3 linked regions of the Mesorhizobium onobrychidis genome follow. The protein of the gene in region 1 binds, or shares a complex with, the protein of each later gene. Links are inferred from orthologs where the notes say so. Each region holds a gene or a part of one and is shown in the gene's direction. Other genes may lie near its edges. The genes, in order: ccmB, IHQ72_RS24850 and ccmE.

The links.
Region 2: the proteins of ccmB (region 1) and IHQ72_RS24850 are in contact, whole or in part, in a solved structure (PDB 8CE8), measured with the Escherichia coli proteins. The link is inferred for Mesorhizobium onobrychidis from one-to-one orthologs.
Region 3: the proteins of ccmB (region 1) and ccmE are in contact, whole or in part, in a solved structure (PDB 8CE8), measured with the Escherichia coli proteins. The link is inferred for Mesorhizobium onobrychidis from one-to-one orthologs.

What each region holds. Positions count from the first base shown.
Region 1 is NZ_CP062229.1:921,750-928,156, forward strand. Bases 1-2,932 are described here. They hold ccmB (heme exporter protein CcmB), read left to right. Parts: upstream 1-1,099; coding sequence 1,100-1,765; downstream 1,766-2,932. Other genes in these bases: ccmA (heme ABC exporter ATP-binding protein CcmA), read left to right, coding at 268-876; ccmD (heme exporter protein CcmD), read left to right, coding at 1,916-2,083; IHQ72_RS04385 (DsbE family thiol:disulfide interchange protein), read left to right, coding at 2,080-2,658; IHQ72_RS04390 (DUF2332 domain-containing protein), read left to right, coding at 2,674-2,932. Outside these bases: more of IHQ72_RS04390, read left to right, coding at 2,933-3,717; IHQ72_RS04395 (hypothetical protein), read right to left, coding at 3,773-3,940; IHQ72_RS04400 (SMP-30/gluconolactonase/LRE family protein), read left to right, coding at 4,246-5,163; IHQ72_RS04405 (tautomerase family protein), read left to right, coding at 5,196-5,405; IHQ72_RS04410 (pyridoxamine 5'-phosphate oxidase family protein), read right to left, coding at 5,500-6,120; IHQ72_RS04415 (septation protein A), read right to left, coding at 6,137-6,407. UniProt on the Escherichia coli protein: Required for the export of heme to the periplasm for the biogenesis of c-type cytochromes.
Region 2 is NZ_CP062229.1:4,986,307-4,992,696, reverse strand. The notes cover bases 1,534-4,448. They hold IHQ72_RS24850 (heme ABC transporter permease), read left to right. Parts: upstream 1,534-2,566; coding sequence 2,567-3,331; downstream 3,332-4,448. Other genes in these bases: IHQ72_RS24845 (D-TA family PLP-dependent enzyme), read right to left, coding at 3,427-4,448; IHQ72_RS24855 (glucan ABC transporter ATP-binding protein/ permease), read left to right, coding at 1,534-2,340. Outside these bases: IHQ72_RS24860 (glycoside hydrolase family 94 protein), read left to right, coding at 1-207; more of IHQ72_RS24855, read left to right, coding at 568-1,533; more of IHQ72_RS24845, read right to left, coding at 4,449-4,485; IHQ72_RS24840 (D-lyxose/D-mannose family sugar isomerase), read left to right, coding at 4,637-5,323; IHQ72_RS24835 (RDD family protein), read right to left, coding at 5,342-6,208; IHQ72_RS24830 (stage II sporulation protein M), read right to left, coding at 6,195-6,390. UniProt on the Escherichia coli protein: Required for the export of heme to the periplasm for the biogenesis of c-type cytochromes.
Region 3 is NZ_CP062229.1:5,341,943-5,348,270, reverse strand. The notes cover bases 2,226-5,078. They hold ccmE (cytochrome c maturation protein CcmE), read left to right. Parts: upstream 2,226-3,356; coding sequence 3,357-3,800; downstream 3,801-5,078. Other genes in these bases: IHQ72_RS26620 (heme lyase CcmF/NrfE family subunit), read left to right, coding at 3,878-5,078; ccmI (c-type cytochrome biogenesis protein CcmI), read left to right, coding at 2,226-3,353. Also shown: IHQ72_RS26645 (response regulator transcription factor), read left to right, coding at 1-51; IHQ72_RS26640 (ATP-binding protein), read left to right, coding at 35-1,486; IHQ72_RS26635 (RT0821/Lpp0805 family surface protein), read left to right, coding at 1,663-2,103; more of ccmI, read left to right, coding at 2,220-2,225; more of IHQ72_RS26620, read left to right, coding at 5,079-5,869; IHQ72_RS26615 (cytochrome c-type biogenesis protein), read left to right, coding at 5,866-6,328. UniProt on the Escherichia coli protein: Heme chaperone required for the biogenesis of c-type cytochromes. Transiently binds heme delivered by CcmC and transfers the heme to apo-cytochromes in a process facilitated by CcmF and CcmH.

The sequences.
Region 1 (6,407 bases):
TGTCTGTTCAGCCTGAAAGGGAACGGACGCCGATGGCATGCAAGCGCAAAGGTGCGGGTACGGCCATTTCCGCTGTCCGTTCCCAGCCAACCCGAGCCGTTCAAGGCGGCGCGTGCGCTGGTTCGGCGCTAATTCGCTTCCCGTGCCGACCGCTGGCACGGATGACCCGGATATAGAGAATTTCCTGGAATAGTTCTAGACAGTCGAAAGGCTATTTTGTGCGATGCGGCAGCTGCCGTGGCGCGATGTTTTCGGGACAGGCATGGAATGCGGCTGATCGCCGAAAATCTGGGCGGCGAACGCGGCGGCGAGACGATTTTTTCCGGCATCGGTTTTGCCCTGGAAAAAGGCCAGGCGCTGATCGTCACCGGGCCGAACGGCGCGGGGAAATCGACGCTGCTCAGGGTAGTTGCCGGGCTGCTGCCGGTGGCGGCAGGCCGTTTGCTTCTCGAAGGTGGCGGTAAGGATTTTCCGTCGGTCGCCTCGGCCTGCCATTATCTCGGCCACCAGAACGCGATGAAGACGGCGCTGAGCGTGGCGGAAAATCTGCGCTTCTGGCGCGATTTTTTGGGCGCGGATTTTTTGAGCGCTGAAGAGGCGCTGGAAACGGTCGGGCTTGATGGTATCGGCCATCTGCCGTTCGGCTATCTCTCCACCGGGCAACGCCGCCGCGCGGCGATCGCAAAATTGCTGGTCAGCCGGCGACCGCTGTGGCTGCTCGACGAGCCGACGGCCGGGCTGGACAAGGCTTCGGAAAAGCGATTCGCCATGCTGATGCGGAAGCATCTTGAAGACGGGGGCATCATCGTCGCGGCGACGCATCTGCCGCTGGGGCTTGGGGGGGCGAAGGAATTGAGGATGGGGGAGGCCGTTTGATGTCGGTGCTCCACGGCGCCCCCCTCTGTCCTGCCGGACATCTCCCCCACTTGGGGGGAGATTGGCCGTCGGCCCGGCCTTCGTCAATTGCCAACGTTGCAAGGATAAATGGGGCGCCCGAGCTGCCAATCTCCCCCCAAGTGGGGGAGATGTCCGGTAGGACAGAGGGGGGCGCGAAGGAACTCCACATTTCGCCTTGCCACCAACAAGGGACCGCATCGTAATGTGGTCCCTCTTCCTGCGCGATATCCGCCTGCATATCCGGGCCGGCGGCGGGGCGCTGACCGGCGTGATCTTCTTTCTCGCGGTGATCGCCACGATCCCCTTCGGCGTCGGACCGGACCTCAATCTGCTCGCCCGCATCGGCCCGGCGATCCTGTGGATCGGCGCCTTGCTTGCTTGCCTGCTCGGTCTCGACCGATTGTTCCAGGCCGACCGCGAAGACGGCTCGCTCGATCTGCTGGTGCTCGGCGACGACCGGCAGATGCTGGCGCTGACCGTGCTGACGAAATGCCTGGCGCATTGGGCGGGAAGCGTGCTGCCGCTGGTCATCGCGGCACCCTTGCTCGGCCTGTTCATGAATATGGAGCCGATCGGCATCGGCGCCACGGCGCTGACCCTCCTGGTCGGCACGCCGGCGATCACCTTCATCGGGGCGGCCGGTGCGGCGGTGGCGGTGGCGCTGCCGCGCGGCGGGCTGCTGATCTCGGTGCTGGTGTTGCCGCTGACCATTCCCGTGCTGATCTTTGGCGTCTCGGCAAGCCATGGCGCGGTGGCGAACCCCGATCCGTTCCTGCAGCCTTTCCTCATTCTCGCCGCGCTGACCTTGTTTCTTGCCGTGCTGGGGCCGGTTGCGGCAGCATTGGCGCTGCGCCATGGAACGGATTGATGTGGCCGGCCATCATTCGTGGTTGCATGGCGTCAAGGGCTGCGGCGCTGCTGTCAATTGCGAAGCCGATGGCGCAAGGTTAAGGGAAGGCATGTTCGAACGAAGCGGAATGGTCCGGCTGGAAGGTTTTGCGCCGGCGGAGCGACGCATATGAGCGTGCATGCGCTCTATGTGGCCGCTGCCTATGCCATCACGGCCGTGGTTCTGGCCGGGCTGATCGGCTGGATTCTTCTCGACCAGCGGGCACGCAAGAGGGACCTCGCCGAACTGGAAGCGTCCGGCGTGCGGCGACGTTCCGACAAGGCAGCCAAGCCATGAGCATGGAGACCAAAACGCCGGCGCGCGGGCGGCGCCTGATCGTGCTTTTGCCGTTGCTGATTTTCCTCGGGCTGGCGGGGCTGTTCCTGACGCAGCTGCTGTCCGGTCGCGACACGTCGGAAGTGCCATCGGCGCTGATCGGCCTGCCCGCGCCGCAGACCAATCTGCCGGCGCTGGAGGGCATGAATTTGCCGGGGCTCGATTCCAAGCAGTTCGCCGGCAAGGTCACGCTGGTCAACGTCTTTGCGTCCTGGTGCGGGCCATGCCGTGACGAACATCCGGTGCTGCTGGCCCTGTCGCAGGACAGGCGCTTCGTCATTGCCGCGCTCAACTATAAGGACCAGCCGGAAAACGCTCGCCGGTTCCTCGGCGATCTCGGCAACCCGTTCCAGGCGATCGGCGTCGACGCGGCGGGGCGCGCGGCGATCGACTGGGGCGTCTACGGCGTGCCGGAAACCTTCGTCATCGGCAAAAACGGCAAGATCGCCTACAAGCATGTCGGCCCGCTGACGCCAGGCTCGGCGCAGACGCTGCTTTTGCCGGAGATCGAAAAGGCGCTGGCCGCGCCGGGCTGACACACCGGAAACGCGATGGATGAACAAGACATGCGCGATCATTTTCTGGCCCAGGCGAAAGCCTGCGATGGACTTGGCTCGCCGTTCACCGCGAAATTATGCCGTGCGCTGGCCAAAGTTCTCGACGCAAACACCAGGACCGGGCAGGCGGTACTCGGCTGGCCGGGCGACGCGCGCGCTGACGGCCTCTCATTGCGGCTCTGCGGCACGCTGCATGCGTTGGTCCTGACGGGTGCGGATGAGCGACTGACACAACTTTATCCGCCCAACCAAACAAGCGAAGATGAGATCGCGGCGGTGCTGCCGGAAGCAATTGCGCGATCCGACGAGCGGATCGTCGCTGGCCTCGCCGGCGCGCCGCAGACCAATGAAATCGCCCGGTCGGCGATGCTGCTGCCTGGATTTCTGACGGTCGCGCGGGAAACCGGCCTGCCGCTGGATCTGTGCGAGATCGGCGCCAGCGCCGGGCTCAATCTCCTGTTCGACAGCTTTCACTATCGCTACGGCGATGCCGAGTGGGGCGACCCGGCCTCCCCCGTCCGGTTGGCGCCGGAGGCGCGCGGCCGCGCTGTTCCGCTTGGTGGAGCGATCGACGTCCGCCATCGCGCCGGCTGCGACATCGCGCCGGTCGATCTCGCCGACGCAGCGGCGCGGTTACGGCTTCGGTCTTATGTCTGGGCCGATCAGGCAGCGCGGCTGGCCCGGCTCGACGCCGGGCTGTCACTTGCCGAGAAATTTCCACCGCTGCTTGTCAAAGCGGACGCGGCGGATTTTGTCGAGAAGGCATTGGCTGCACGGCAGCAGGGCGGCGCCTTCGTGCTCTATCATTCGATCATGTGGCAATACCTGCCGCTGGCGACCAAGGATGCCATCATCGCCACGCTGGAGCAGGCGGGCAGACAGGCCACGGCCGCTGCGCCTATCGCAAGGCTGAGGATGGAGCCGCGCGATCCCACGAAGCAGTGGGCGGTACTCAGCCTCACTCTATGGCCGGGCGGCGAGACGCGCCGTCTGGCCCATTGCGATTACCACGGCCGCTGGATCGAATGGATCGGCTAAGCCCGATCTGCAATTTTTGCTGCGCTGACCTTCGGTTCGGGATCGAACGCCGAACTCAGCCGTAGATCTGCTTGTGGACCTGATAGAGCATTTCGCTGCGATCGGCGCGCATGTCGGCCAGATCGCGGCTGGAAAAATTGTCGATTTCGGCGACGAGGCGATTGTATTGCCGGCGCTTGGCGATGCTGGCGCGAGCCCGGCTCATGAGGCTGTCGAGAATCATAGCGAGGTTCCTTCTGTGCCGCATTGTTGCGGCAGGTTGTTCCTCCCTGATCGATATGAAGGATGACATAGTTATGGTGCGTTGCAAAAAGAAGATGTTGCAATGCACCATTGCACTGAGCGCATAGCCGGTTAACGGCGCATGAGCGCCGTCATTTAGGGCCCGTCATTTGAGCAAGGGCGGCCTTGCCGCGTATTGCCCCGATGTCTCAAGATGCGGTGAGACCGATTCAACGACCTTGCCATATCGATCTCCGGCTGGCTTGATCGCGCCGGCACTACGATTTGCATGACCGGGAGGAAACCATGGCCGCCGAACACTACGAAATTCTCGATCCACGCTTTGCGCGGCTGTTCAACGGCAACGCACAGGTGGACAAGCTGTTCACCGGATGCCGGTGGGCGGAAGGGCCGGCCTGGTTCGCGGCCGGCCGTTATGTGGTGTGGTCCGACATACCCAACAACCGCATGCTGCGCTATGACGAGACCGACGGCAGCGTCAGCGTGTTCCGGCAGCCGTCGGGCAATTCCAACGGCAACACCGTCGACCGGCAGGGCCGGCTGGTCAGCTGCGAGCATTCGGGCCGGCGGGTCAGCCGCACCGAGCATGACGGCTCGATCACCACCATCGCCGACAAATGGCGCGGCAAGCGGCTGAACTCGCCCAACGATGCGGTGGTCAAGTCCGATGGTTCGATCTGGTTCACCGACCCGACCTACGGCATCGATACGGATTATGAGGGCGACAAGGCCGAGAGTGAGATCGGCGCTTGCCATGTCTACCGGGCCGATCCCGGTACCGGCGAGATCGACGCGGTGATCATCGACATGGTCAGGCCCAACGGGCTCGCCTTCTCGCTCGACGAGAGCAAGCTCTATGTCGTCGATACCGGCCGCACGCATGGCGCTGAGAATCCGGCGCATATGCGGGTGTTCAATGTCGACGAGGGTGGCAAGAAGGTCTCCGGCGGAAAGGTCTTCGCCGACTGCACGGCTGGCCTGTTCGATGGCTTCAGGCTCGACGACCAAGGGCGCATCTGGACCAGTGCCGCCGACGGCATCCATTGCTACGATCCTGACGGGACGCTGATCGGCAGGATCAAGGTGCCGGAAGTCGTCGCCAATTGCGTATTCGGCGGCAACAAGCTGAACTGCCTCTACATCGCCGGCACGACCTCGCTCTACATGGTCCGGCTGATGGTCAATGGCGCGAAGACATTTTGAGCGGCCGCCAAGCATATCCAAGGGAGGGCACCATGCCATTCGTGAACATCCGCCTGGTCAAGGAGGTGATTGCCGATGACCCGGCCGGCAAAAAGGCCGCGATCGCTGCCCAGGTGACGGCAGCCATCACCGGCGCCACCGGCCTGACCAGCAACGACGTCTGGGTGGTTTTCGAGGAGGTCGCTGCGCGTGACTGGTTCGTTGGCGAGACCGATGTCGAGACGATGCGCAGCAAACGTTGAAGGAATTTCGCCGCGACCTTTGATGGTTGCGGCGCGGCCGTCAGCCGGCGGCGAAGGCCGAGACGTGTTTCGGACGGATCATGTCCGAAAAAGTCTACCACATGGTGTGTTTGTATTCGTCGTCCAGCCAGCGGTCGGTCGCCTCGGCCGAATCGGCGAGCGCCAACTGGTCGCGCAGGATTTGGCCGAGTGTCGGCAGCGTCGCGCGGTCGTACCAGGTTTCCGGCTTCCACAGATCGGAGCGCATGAAAGCCTTGGCGCAGTGCATGTAGGCGGCCTTGACTGTCACCAGAACGACGCTTTGCGGTTCCTTGCCGTCGACTGCGAGCCGCTCGCGCAAGCCCGCATCGATGGTGATGCGGGCATCGCCGTTGACGCGCAGCGTCTCGTTCATGCCCGGGATGAGGAAGAGCAGCCCGACCGAGGGGTTGAGAAGAATGTTCTCAAGCGTGTCGAGCCGGTTGTTGCCGGGCCGGTCGGGGATGGCGATGGTCTTCTCGTCGAGCACGGCGGCAAAGCCTGGCTTGTCGCCCTTCGGCGTCACATCGGCGTTGCCGGCGCCGTCGGAGGAGCCGATCAGCACGAAGGGGCTTTTGCCGATGAAGGAACGGCTGTGGCCATCCAGCGCCGTCAGTTCCTTGCGGATCGAGCCGTCGGTCGGCCGAGGCGTCTTGTAGATCGTTCTCAGCTCTTCGCGCGTGGTGACGAATTCCATGCCCTCCCCCTAACCGTTACTTGCCGGCCTTCTCTTCGTTTCCGGTCTTGCCTTCAAGCGAATGGCGCATGATCAGCGGCATCTGGCTGAAGGTGAAAAGAAGCGTGATCGGCATGATTCCCCAGACCTTGAAGGTAACCCAGGCGTCGGTGGAGAAATTCCGCCAGACCACTTCGTTGACAAGGGCCAGAACCAGGAAAAACAGGCCCCAGCGGAAGGTGAGTTTCTTCCAGCCCTCGGCATCGAGGCTGAAGGCCGAATCGAAGACGTAGCCGAGCAGCGATTTG
Region 2 (6,390 bases), 4.1 Mb from region 1 along the record:
ATCCAGTTCAGGCCGAAACTCCCCAGCCATTGGGATGGTTATACAGCAACGCTCAGGGTGCTGGGGGCCGAACTCAGGGTTCGCGTTGTCCGCGACGCCAAGGTCAAAGCCATCTCGCTTGAGGTAGATGGTAAAAAGACGAAGGCGTCGTCTTTCGAACCGAAAGCCGGCGACAAGACTGAGGTGGTCGTCAGGATACCGGCGTAGTTTCAAGGATTTGGAGCGTCTTTGCACGTCTTGGGGGCGCTCATTGTTTAAGCGTGCTCTAGAAATTCTATTGCGCATGAGCTCTCCAAAAAGCCGATGCAGGCTTTTGTGATCCGTACATAACCAGTTGCTGATTAAAATTGCGGCAGTGCTTGCAGCCTGCCACGATTCTGCCGCAAGGCTGACATTTTACCTTTTTTCTCAAACCGTTAGGTGATCACGACAGATTTCGCAGCGTCGCCATCTTTTGTTCGCGAATTGGGAACTGAAGAGGTACACGAGCATTGTTTCGCGACACGTCAACAGGTACGAGTCAGAAAATGATGCAGTGCACAATAACAATTTGCCGGAGTAGCTGAAGTGTCCCTTCTGCAGATCTACTGGAGAGCGCTTGGTTATCTCGCCGCCGACAGGAAACGCGTAGCGTTTATCTGCGGAGCGAATGTCGCGCTTGCCATTATCGCCATCCTTGAGCCGATCATGTTCGGACGGGTGATCGATGCTATTTCGGACGGCGGCTCGGTCTTTTCGACGCTCGCCGTATGGGCCGGTATCGGCGTCTTCAACGTCGTCGCCTTCGTTCTGGTGGCGCGCGGCGCTGACCGCTTTGCCCATGCACGGCGCAGCGAGGTGCTTTGCCAGTCATTCGAGCGCGTGATCACCATGCCGCTTGCTTGGCATCATCAGCGCGGCACCTCCAATTCCCTGCATACGCTTCTGCGCGCGGTCGAGACCTTGTTCAGTCTCTGGCTCGAGTTCATGAGGCAGCATTTGTCCACCGTTGTCGCACTGGTTCTGCTGGTGCCGACGGCGCTCAGCATGGATATTCGCATGTCGATGGTCCTGCTGGCGCTGGGCGCGCTGTACGTCGGGATCGGGCGGCTGGTGATGCGTCGTACCAGGGAAGGCCAGGCGTCCGTGGAACGGCACTTTCACCAAGTGTTCGCACATGTGAGCGACTCGGTCAGCAATGTCGCCGTGCTGCAGAGCTACAATCGCATCGGCCACGAGACCGACGCCTTGAAGCGTTATGTCAAGAATCTGCTTGATGCCCAGTATCCGGTGCTCGACTGGTGGGCACTGGCCAACGCTCTGCACCGCCTGTCGTCGACCATTTCGATGATGGTCGTGCTGTTGATCGGCTCCTATCTGGTCATGCATGGCCAATTGCGTATCGGTGACGTCATCGCCTTTACCGGCTTTGCCACGCTGCTGATTGCCCGGCTCGACCAGATGTCGGCCTTCGCCAACCAGATTTCGGAAGCCAGGGCCAAGCTCGAGGAATTTTATCGCCTTGAGGACTCCGCGGCCGACGCCGCCGAGCCGGACGGGTTGCGTGACCTGGTCAACGTCACTGGTCATGTGCGTTTTGAAAACGTCAGCTTCGAATTCGCCAATTCGGGGCAGGGCGTGAACGACGTGTCATTCGAGGTCCATGCCGGCCAGACCGTGGCCATCGTCGGTCCGACGGGCGCAGGCAAGACCACGCTCATCAATCTTTTGCAGCGCGTCTTTGCGCCGTCGAGCGGCCGTATCCTGATCGATGGCATCGATACCCGCACGGTGACCCGCAAGTCGCTGCGCCACTCGATCGCCACCGTTTTCCAGGATGCGGGCCTGCTCAACCGCTCGATCGAGGACAATATCCGGGTCGGGCGCGCCGAGGCGACCTATGATGAGGTCCACGCCGCCGCCAACGCCGCTGCCGCGCAGGATTTCATCCTGTCGAAGAGCAACGGCTACGATACGGTCGTCGGCGAACGCGGCGGACAGCTTTCGGGCGGCGAGCGCCAGCGTATCGCGATCGCGCGCGCCGTTCTGAAGGATTCGCCCATCCTGGTGCTCGATGAAGCGACCAGCGCGCTTGACGTCGAGACGGAAGACCGCGTCAAGGAAGCGATCGACGAATTGCGTCGCGGCCGCACCACCTTCATCATCGCCCACCGCCTGACCACCGTTCGCGATGCCGATCTGGTCGTGTTCATGGACAAGGGCAAGGTGGTCGAAATGGGTGGGTTCGCCGAATTGTCGATGCGCAATGGCCGCTTCGCCAGCCTGCTGCGCGCCGGCGGCCTGCTCAACGACGAGGAAGTCCGCCGCCTCAGCCGCACCATCACGGACGAGGCCGCCTGAGCGGCCAGGCTCGCCCTTCTCCCCTTGTGGGAGAAGGTGGCCGAGCGAAGCTCGGTCGGATGAGGGGTGTTCCAGCTTGGCGCCGGCCTCGCTCCGTCCAGCACCCCTCAACCGTCTTGGCGCTGCGCGCCAATCCACCTTCTCCCACAGGGGGAGAAGGGAACGCCCCACCTGCGACACCGCCACTCGATTGCCCCAAACGCGTCGTCGGTTTATGTAAAGCCGCATGAGTGACCTGACTTCACGCCTCAGCGGGTGGATGGATTTCGCCAACCCGACGCGGTTTGTCGGTTTGGCCGACAAGGTGGTGCCGTGGCTTGCGACCATCGCCACACTCATCCTGGCCGCCGGGCTCTATATGAGCTTCACTGCGCCGGAGGATTTCCAGCAAGGCATCACCGTGCGCATCATGTATATCCATGTGCCCTTCGCCTGGCTGGCCATGATGTGTTTCACGCTGATGGCGGTTTTCGCGTTGGGCACGCTGGTATGGCGCCATCCGCTGGCCGACGTCGCGCTGAAATCGGCGGCACCCATCGGCGCCGTCTTTACAGCGCTCGCGCTGATCACCGGTTCGATCTGGGGCAAGCCGATGTGGGGCACCTGGTGGGTGTGGGACGCGCGGCTGACGTCGGTGTTCGTGCTGTTTCTGATGTATCTCGGCATCATCGCACTGACGCGGGCACTCGACGATGCGGCGCGCGCCGCCTGGGCCGCCGCAATCATCACCTTGGTCGGCTTCATCAACATCCCGATCATCAAATTCTCGGTCGACTGGTGGAACACGCTGCATCAACCGGCTTCGGTGTTCCGGCTCGGCGGGCCGACCATCGATCCCAGCCTGTTGCGGCCGTTGCTGGTAATGGCTCTGGGCTTTACCTTGCTGTTTTTCGCGCTGCATCTGATGGCGATGCGCACGGAAATCCGACGTCGCCGGGTCATTTCCATGCGCCGTGTTGCGGCGAGGCAGGCAGAACGGCAATCAGCTTGACTAATTTCAGATTTGCCCGGCCCTTCGCAGGCCCGGGGGGTTCGAAGCTCGAAAAGCCAAGCAATTGGCTTTCCGTCCGCTCCGCGGACCGCTTCTCACCCCATGCGGCCGCGCGCCGCCACCGGCAGCGTCTCCAGCACCCGTTCTGCGGCGATCAGATGCACCTCGTCGAACAGATTGGTGACGACGCAGCAATGGTCGGGCGCGACGCGCACGCGCTCGCCGATACGCAGCCGGGCGTCGCCGGAAAGCGTGACGTTGCCGTGCTCTTCGCTGAGGCTGGTGACGATAGCGCCCGGAACGCCCAGCAATTCGCCGAAATCGGCCAGCCCCAGCGTGTCGCTGGACAAGGCCTTGCTGCCGGCATCGAGGATGGCCCGTGTCGGCGTCGGATGGCTGACCACCGTCGACAGCACCGTCAGCGCGCAATCGTCGAGGCTTCCGACGCCCTTGGCGACCTGGTAGCGGTCGAGATAGATGTAGGTGCCGGGGCGGTACTCGGTGACGACGGAAGCCTCGCTCGAGCGCCACATATCCGGCGTGCCGCCGCTGGAGATGCGTTGGCAGGCGAGGCCGGACGCGGCGAGCGCGTTGCGCGCATCGTCGAGCCACGCCTCGGCCTCGGCAGCGCGGCCTGCCGCCGGATAGGTCATCAGCCCGCCGAAGGCGAGCCCCTTGGCCTTGTCGATCTCTCTGGCCAATGCGACCGCCTCGCTGGCCGACTGGACGCCGCAGCGGCCCATGCCGGTGTCGCATTCCACCAGTACCTGTAGCGGCTGGCCTCGATCGGTGAAGGTGGCGTCGAGTCCGTTAAGCGTTTCCATGCTGTCTGATGTCACCGACAGCGTCACACGGCCGTGCAGCGCCTTGAGGCGCTCCAGCTTGGCCCTGCCCAGAATGTTGTAAGGCAGAAAAATGTCGGTGAGGCCGGCCTCGGCCATCACCTCGGCTTCACCGATCTTCTGGCAGGTGATGCCGACCGCACCGGCTGCGATCTGCTTCTTTGCCCAGTAAGGCAGTTTGTGGGTCTTGATATGCGGCCTGAGCTTCAGCCCTTGGCGGTCGGCGTGGGCCTGCGCCCGCGCGATATTGGCTTCGGCGCGGTCGACATCGATCAGGATCGCCAGCGTGTCGAGGTCGTCTATGCTCAGCATGGAATGCCACCATCAGGAAACTGGTTGCCGTTATGACCTTGATCGAAGCGGATGTCATGAGGCCAACTCATGCGGTTTACGTCGACACCGCATCGGCGTTCGGCTATTCGGTTTGGAGATCGCCTAGGCCGACGGGAAGGAAACCACGACCATGAAACGCTCCACCATCAATGATATCATCCGCGACGCCGATGCCTTCATCCGTTCGTTCGGCTACATCATGCCGCGCTTCGCCTATTGGACCCCGGAACAGATGAAGGCGCGCCGGCAGGATTCGTCGGCCATCTTCTCCTCCCGGCTCGGCTGGGATATCACCGACTACGGCCAGGGCAAGTTCGACGAGCTCGGCCTCTTCCTGTTCACCGTTCGCAACGGTCGCTACGAGGACATGAAGAAGGGCATGGGCATGCTCTATGCCGAAAAGATCATGATCTCGCGCAAGGATCAGCTGTCGCCAATGCATCGCCACAACATCAAGGCCGAAGACATCATCAATCGTGGTGGCGGCAAGCTGGTGCTGGAACTGTTCATGCACGATCGCGATGGCGGCATCGATCCGACGGCCGAAGTATCGGTGCCTGTCGACGGAACCATCCACCGGCTGCCGGCGGGCGGGCTGCTGAAGCTCGATCCGGGCGAGAGCGTCACGCTTTTGCCAGGCGTCTGGCATGCGTTCTGGGCCGAGGGCAAGGATGTGCTGATTGGCGAGGTGTCGACCGTCAACGACGATCTCACCGACAATGTCTTCCGCGAACCGATCGGCCGCTTCGCGGACATCGACGAGGATGTCGCGCCGCTGCACCTCTTGGTGTCCGACTACGAGAAGTGGATCGGGTAAGGCAGCCGCCTTTCGGCCCTAACGGTGATGCTTGTCGGCCCTGCGGTTGCCGAGCAGCAGCTTTCGCTCGAGATGCGCCCTGAGATCCCCGTAATAGGCCGTCAGGAACGGGCGGGCGTCATGCGGCTGCGGCGTTGAGCCGATCTTGCGTCCGATCGTTTCCGCTACCGTCCGCAGCGCGAAATAGTCGTCGCGGCGAAGCACTTCCTCCAGCTTGTGCAATTCGGCGATGCCATAGGCATCGAGCTGGGCGTGGCTGAACTGAAAAGTCTTGGCGACCGGATCCTGTCTTGCCGACAGATCCTCCATCAGCGTGCGCTTCGGCGCTTCGACGACCCAGGTTCCCGCCAGGAGGTCGCCAATCCGCAGCCGGTCGCGATTGAAAAGCGGGAACAGAGCGAACAGCAGCGCCCACACCAGTCCGAAAACTGTCGTCAGCGTATCGGCGACGCCCATCCCACTCCGTCCGGCGATAATCGACAGCGGCAGAAAGACTTCGATCTCGCGCATCAGGTTGCGGGCGATGATCTGATCGACCGACAGGCCGGCTCCGTTGCGCGAAGCCACCCTGATGCCGACGATCCGCTTGCCGGGCGTCGACGCGCGCCGGCCCGCCTCGAAGGCGATGAAATAGACGTTGCGCAGAAAAAAGATCGCGATGATCCAGACGATGAAAAGCGGCTGCATTTCATCGGTGCCAAGGCCTCTCACCCCGAACAGCGCGACAATCGTGACCGCGATTGCGGCCGTGGCGATAAACACGACATCGAGCAGGAAAGCGGCAGCCCGTGTGCCGGCGTCGGCCAGCTTTACCTGGAGATCGACACCTTCAGGCGTGATCAGCGAGCGCATTGTCGCCAGCGCGGAGTGTCTAACGGTCGCCATTCCGCACCACCTGGAACAGGTAGAAATAGCCGATCCACAGTGCGAGCATGCCGCCGCCGATGGCATAGCGCGTGACGTCGCTGGTGATCGTCTGCCTGCCGATGCCCTCGAGCAGTCCGGCAAACAGCAGCATGACCGAAACGCCGACCATCGCGGTCGCCGCGACCCGTCCGGCATGGGCC
Region 3 (6,328 bases), 4.4 Mb from region 1 along the record:
ATAGAAACCGTTCGCGGCATGGGCTATCGAATGCGTGAGCCGGAGGCGTAAGGCGGAACCGCTCAAACAGACTGCAAGAACGCCGCTTTCACTGCGGTTCTGGCCGCGTTCGCTGGCGTTCCGGGTGATCGCCTTTTCCACGGTCTGGGCGATACTCACCCTGATTGTCATCTTCACGCTGATCACGACCCTTTATCGCCAGGCGAGCGAGCGGGGTTTCGACAGCTTATTGTCGGCGCATCTGTTCAACCTGATCGGCTCGGTCGGCGTGTCCGAAGGCGGTTCGCTGACCGGCGCTCCCGACCTTGGCGACCTCCGGTTCTCGGAGCCGAATTCCGGCTGGTACTGGTCGGTGGAGCCTGCGTCGGAAGGCGTGCGCGGTGATCTGCACTCTTCCTCGATGACCAAGACGATCCTGTCGCCAAGCGTCGCCGAGGTTCCTTTCAATGCCAGCTTCCAGCGCAGCTATGCGACAGAAGGCATCGATGGCGAGGAACTGGAAGTGTTCGAGAGCGAATTCGTTCTCGACGCGAAAAATCGCGCAGCGCGCTTCCGTGTCATGGGCAACAAGACCGAGCTCGAGCAGGAGATAGGCGCCTTCCAGCGTCGCCTGCTGACCTATCTTTCCCTGTTCGGCGTCGGCATGATCGCCATCAACGCCATCGCGATCCTGTTGGGCCTGCAGCCATTGCGCCGGGTCAGGAACGCTCTCGCCATGGTGCGCGAAGGAACCGCGCAAAGGCTCGACGGTCGCTTCCCGGCCGAGATCGAGCCGCTCGCCAACGAGACCAACGCGCTGATCGAAAACAACAAGCGTATCGTCGAGCGCTCGCGGACGCAGGTCGGCAACCTTGCCCATTCGCTGAAGACGCCGCTGGCGGTGCTGATCAATGAGGGGCGGGCGCTCGGCGGCGCCAAGGGCCAGCTCATAGCCGAGCAGGCCGCCTCTATGCAGAAGCAGGTTGACCATTATCTGCAGCGCGCCCGGGTTGCGGCGCAACGCGACAGCGTCGTCTACCGCACGCCGGTGGCGCCGCTGGTCCAGCGCATGGTGCGCGTGCTACAAAAACTCAACCCGCAGACCGCTCTCTCGCTTTCGCTGCCGGCAGTCGATATCGTCTTTGCCGGCGAACGCGAGGATTTGGAAGAATTGCTTGGCAATCTGCTCGACAACGCCATGAAATGGGCAAAGAGCGCGGTCTCCGTGTCGGTGGCGCCAATCTCCGGCAAGAGGAGTGGCGTCGGCAAGGAGAGTGCTGTCAATCTGTTCGAGATCAGCATCGAAGATGACGGCCCGGGCATTCCCGAAGACAAGGCGCGCGAGGCGCTGAAGCGCGGACGGCGGCTCGACGAGACAAAGCCGGGGACCGGGCTTGGACTTGCCATTGTCGCCGACCTGGTCAACGAGTATGGAGGCGTTCTGGCTCTGGAACGGTCGAGCATGGGCGGGTTGAAGGCGGTGGTTCGATTGCGGAGCCTTCACTAGACTTATGCTTTTGCTGGGCCAGTCGACATTGATCGACGGTGCGTGATATTGCGGCATGTCGACTGGTCCCGGAGCCGTCGGCCGCGGCCAAATTTCCGACAAACATCGACACTATGGCCACGCCGACTTCCCCGATGGCGCGGCCCAGCTCTAACTCAAGAAAACCGGTTGTTGGCATGAAGATTCGCGTCGCGCTCGTTTCCGCACTGCTGGCCGTTTCCGGCTGCACGACGCTGGGCAAGAGCTCTGGCCCCACGGTGGCGCCGCAGCCGGCCGCCACGCCGCCAAGTGACGGCAAGATCGCGACGACGATCATTTCCGCCATGGGGGGCGGCCTCGTCAGCGGATCCATCGGTACCGGCTTGAGCGATCCGGAAAAGCGCAAGGCGCTGGAAGCGGAATACAGGGCGCTCGAGTACACGGCGAGCGGCCAGAAGGTGACATGGAAGAGCGATCGGTCGGCGCATTACGGCGAAGTCGTGCCCGCCCAGCCCTATCGTGTCGGCTCGCAGGACTGCCGGCAATACACCCATACGGTCTTTACCGGCGCTGCCGGCGCCACCGCGCGCGGAACCGCTTGCCGCAACGCCGATGGCAGCTGGACGCCGCTGACATAACGACCGGCCGGATAGGTCCGGTTGACATCAATCAAGGACATGCGACGCACCTGCCGTCAAAGCGTCGCAGGACGCCTGTGTTGGCAGGGCAGGGCTCTGCCGTTATTGGAAGAAGCATGCTGTTCTGGGTCATAGCTGCCATTCTCACGCTGGGTGCAAGCCTGGCGGTTCTGCTGCCGCTGGCCGGCGGCCCGAAGGGTGGTTCAGCGAGCAGCGATCATGACCTTGAAGTCTATCGCGACCAGTTGTCCGAGCTTGACCGGGACGTGGCGCGTGGCCTGATCCCGCCGGCGGAGGCCGAAGAGGCGCGTGCGGAGATCGCCCGCCGCATCCTTCGCCTGGACAATGCCGCCGACAAAGCAGCGGCGCGGCAGCCGTCGATGGCGACCAGGCTGGTTGCGACGGCCGCGGTCCTGGCGGTTCCGCTGGTCAGTTGGGGCTTGTACAGCCAGCTCGGCTCGCCCGAGCTGCCGTCGCAGCCGCTCAGCGAGCGACTGGCCAAGAATCCCGCCGACAGTTCGGTGGACGAACTGGTGGCACGCGCCGAGGCCCACCTTGCCGCCAATCCGTCCGACGGCAGGGGTTGGGATGTTCTGGCGCCGGTCTATCTGCGCATGCAGCGGTTTTCCGACGCGGTGACGGCGTACCGCAACGCCATTCGCCTCGACGGCGACAGCGCTGCCCGCCAGGCCGGCCTCGGCGAGGCGATCGCCAGCGCAGCGGGCGGCATTGTCTCGGCCGACGCTCAGGCCGCCTTCGAGGCGGCGCTGAAGCTCGATCCGGCAAATCCCAAGGCCAGCTTTTATCTGGCGATGGGCATGGCGCAGGAAGGCCGCATTGAGGAGGCGACAGCTGGCTGGCAGAAAATGCTCGCGGCCTTGCCGCAGGACTCGCCTTGGCGCAGCGCCGTCGAGCAGGCACTGGCCCAATCCGCCAGGCGGAGCGTGGCTTCGGGAGTGCCTGCAGAAGGCCCGGACGCCGGGGATGTCGATGCCGCCTCGTCGATGTCGCCGCAGGATAGGGAAGCGATGATCAACACCATGGTTGCGGGACTTGATGAAAGACTTCGGCAAAACCCGCGCGATGCGGAAGGATGGATGCAGCTTATTCGTTCCTATGTCGTGCTGGGCAAGGCCGATCAAGCACGCGACGCGCTCAATCGCGGTATCGCCGTTTTTGGCTCCGATAGTGAGGAAGCGAAGAAATTCACCGCCTTTGCCGTCTCGCTTGGCCTGACGGCGACGGAGTAAAACATGACGCGCAAGCAGAAAAGACTGTCGGTGGTCGCCGGAGGGTTGGCCTTTCTCGGTGCCGCCACCGGTCTGACCTTCTACGCGCTCGGCCAGAAGGCCTCCTACTTCTACATGCCCGCCGATCTGACCAACGCCAGCCTGCAGCCCGGGCAGCGTATCAGGCTCGGCGGCCTCGTCGAAAAAGGTACGATCGAGCGCGGTCAGGGGGCCACCGTCGCCTTTTCGGTGACCGACAACCAGAAGCAGGTCAAGGTCACCTACACCGGCATTCTTCCCGACCTTTTCCGCGAGGAGCAGGGCGTCATCACTGAAGGCACGTTTCGCCCGGACGGCGTCTTCGTCGCCGACAGCGTGCTGGCCAAACACGACGAGAACTACATGCCCAAGGAGGTGGCCGAGAGCCTCAAATCCAAGGGCGTGTGGCAGGAGAGCAAGAGTGACTAAGCAGGTTCCGCAAAAGTGTCCCTCGGTTTTGCGGCAAGATCCTGCGGCAAAACAAAAACCTGGCGGGCTTGGCCACAATGGTTGAAACCGGACATTTCGCGCTGGTCCTGGCGTTCGCGCTGTCTTTGGTGCAGACGCTGGTGCCGATGTTCGGCGCGTGCATGAACAACCAGAAGATGATGGCCGTCGGCGGTCCGGTCGCGGTGACCGGCTTTGCCTTGACCGCTCTGTCCTTCGCGGCGCTGGCGATAGCCTATGCAACGTCCGATTTTTCGGTGGCCAACGTCTGGGACAACTCGCATTCGCTGCAGCCGCTGATCTACAAGATCACCGGCACCTGGGGCAATCACGAGGGCTCGATGCTGCTCTGGGTGCTGATCCTGACCTTTTTCGGCGCACTCGTCGCGGCTTTTGGCAGCAATCTTCCCGCGACGCTTCGAGCCAACGTGCTGGCCGTGCAAGGGGCGATCGGCGCCACCTTTTTCCTGTTCATCCTGGCGACGTCGAACCCGTTCGCCAGGCTCAATCCGGCGCCGATCGAGGGCCGCGATCTCAATCCGATCCTGCAGGATCTCGGCCTCGCCATCCATCCGCCGCTGCTCTATCTCGGCTATGTCGGCTTCTCGATCTGCTTTTCCTTCTCGGTCGCCGCCCTCATCGAAGGCCGCATCGACGCGTCCTGGGCGCGCTGGGTGCGGCCATGGACGCTGGTCGCCTGGATGTTCCTGACCGGCGGCATCGCCATGGGGTCCTACTGGGCCTATTACGAGCTTGGCTGGGGTGGTTTCTGGTTCTGGGATCCGGTCGAGAACGCCTCCTTCATGCCATGGCTGGCGGGCACGGCGCTGCTCCATTCGGCGATCGTCATGGAAAAACGCTCGGCCTTGAAGATCTGGACGCTGTTGCTGGCGATCCTGACCTTCTCGCTGTCGCTGCTCGGCACCTTCCTGGTGCGCTCCGGCGTGCTCACCTCCGTCCACACCTTCGCCACCGATCCGACGCGCGGCGTGTTTATTCTCAGCATCCTGACGCTGTTCATCGGCGGATCGTTGGCGCTGTTCGCCTTTCGCGCCTCGAGGTTGACGGCCGGTGGCCTGTTTCATCCGATCTCGCGCGAAGGGGCGCTGGTCCTCAACAATCTGTTCCTGACCACGGCCACCGCCACCGTGCTGATCGGCACGCTTTATCCGCTGGCGGTCGAGGCCGTTTCAGCCGACAAGATTTCGGTCGGCGCACCGTTCTTTAACCTGACATTCGGCCCGCTGATGGTGCCGCTATTGGTCGTGGTCCCGTTCGGGCCGCTGCTGGCCTGGAAACGCGGCGACATTTTCGCCGTCGCCCAGCGCCTGATGGCGGCCTTCGCCGCAGCGCTTCTGGCCGTGCTGGTGACGGCCTTGTTCATCGACGGCGCGTCGGTGTTCGCAGCACTTGGCGTCGGCCTGGCATTCTGGCTGATCTGCGGCGCGCTCACCGATGTTGCCGTCAAGTGCGGCTTTGGCACTGTCGCGCCCGGCGTCATGCTCAGGCGCTTCGCCGGCCTGCCGCGTTCGGTTTTCGGCACCGCGCTCGCCCATCTCGGCCTCGGGCTGACGACGCTGGGCATCGTCGGCACACTTTGCTTCGGCACCGAGAAGATCCTGTCGATGCATGCAGGCGAGACCGTGCAACTGTCCGGCCACATGCTGCGCTTCGAAGGGCTCTATCCAGCCCAGGGGCCTAATTACAGCGAGGATCGTGGCCGCTTCGCCCTGCTCGGCGCTGGTGGAAACACTACCGCCGTAATCACCTCGGCCAAGCGCTCCTATCCGGTCCGGCAGATGACGACGACCGAGTCCGGTATCAAGACGATTGGATTCAGCCAGCTCTACCTCTCGCTTGGCGACGAGGGGCCAGACGGCTCTGTCGTGGTGCGGCTGTGGTGGAAGCCGCTGGTGACGCTGATCTGGGGTGGTGCCCTTATCATGATGACAGGTGCTGCGATGTCGCTCATGGACCGGCGCCTGCGCGTCGGGGCACCGTCCCGCCGCCGCAAGTCGACGGGCGCCGTGCCTTCCGCGAGCCTGCCATGACCGCAAGATTTTCGCTGGCCTCGCTGATCCTGCTGCTGACGCTGTTGTTTGCCGGCGCCGCACTTGCGGTGAAGCCCGACGAGGTTCTGGCCGACCCGGCGCTCGAGGCGCGGGCGCGGACGCTTTCGGAGGAGCTGCGCTGCATGGTTTGCCAGAACCAGTCGATCGACGAATCCGATGCTGACCTTGCCCGCGACCTGCGCGTGCTGGTGCGCCAGCGCCTCGTCGCCGGCGACACCGACCGGCAGGTGATCGACTACATCGTTTCCCGCTACGGCGAGTTCGTGCTGTTGAAGCCGCGCTTCAGCCTGCGCAATGCGTTGCTCTGGGGCACGCCGGTCCTTCTGCTCCTTGCCGGCGGGATTTTCATCGTGCTGACCGCCCGGTCGCGCCGTTCGACGGCAACCAATACGTTGACCGCCGAGGAGCAGGCGAAGCTGGACACTATTTTGCACCGGG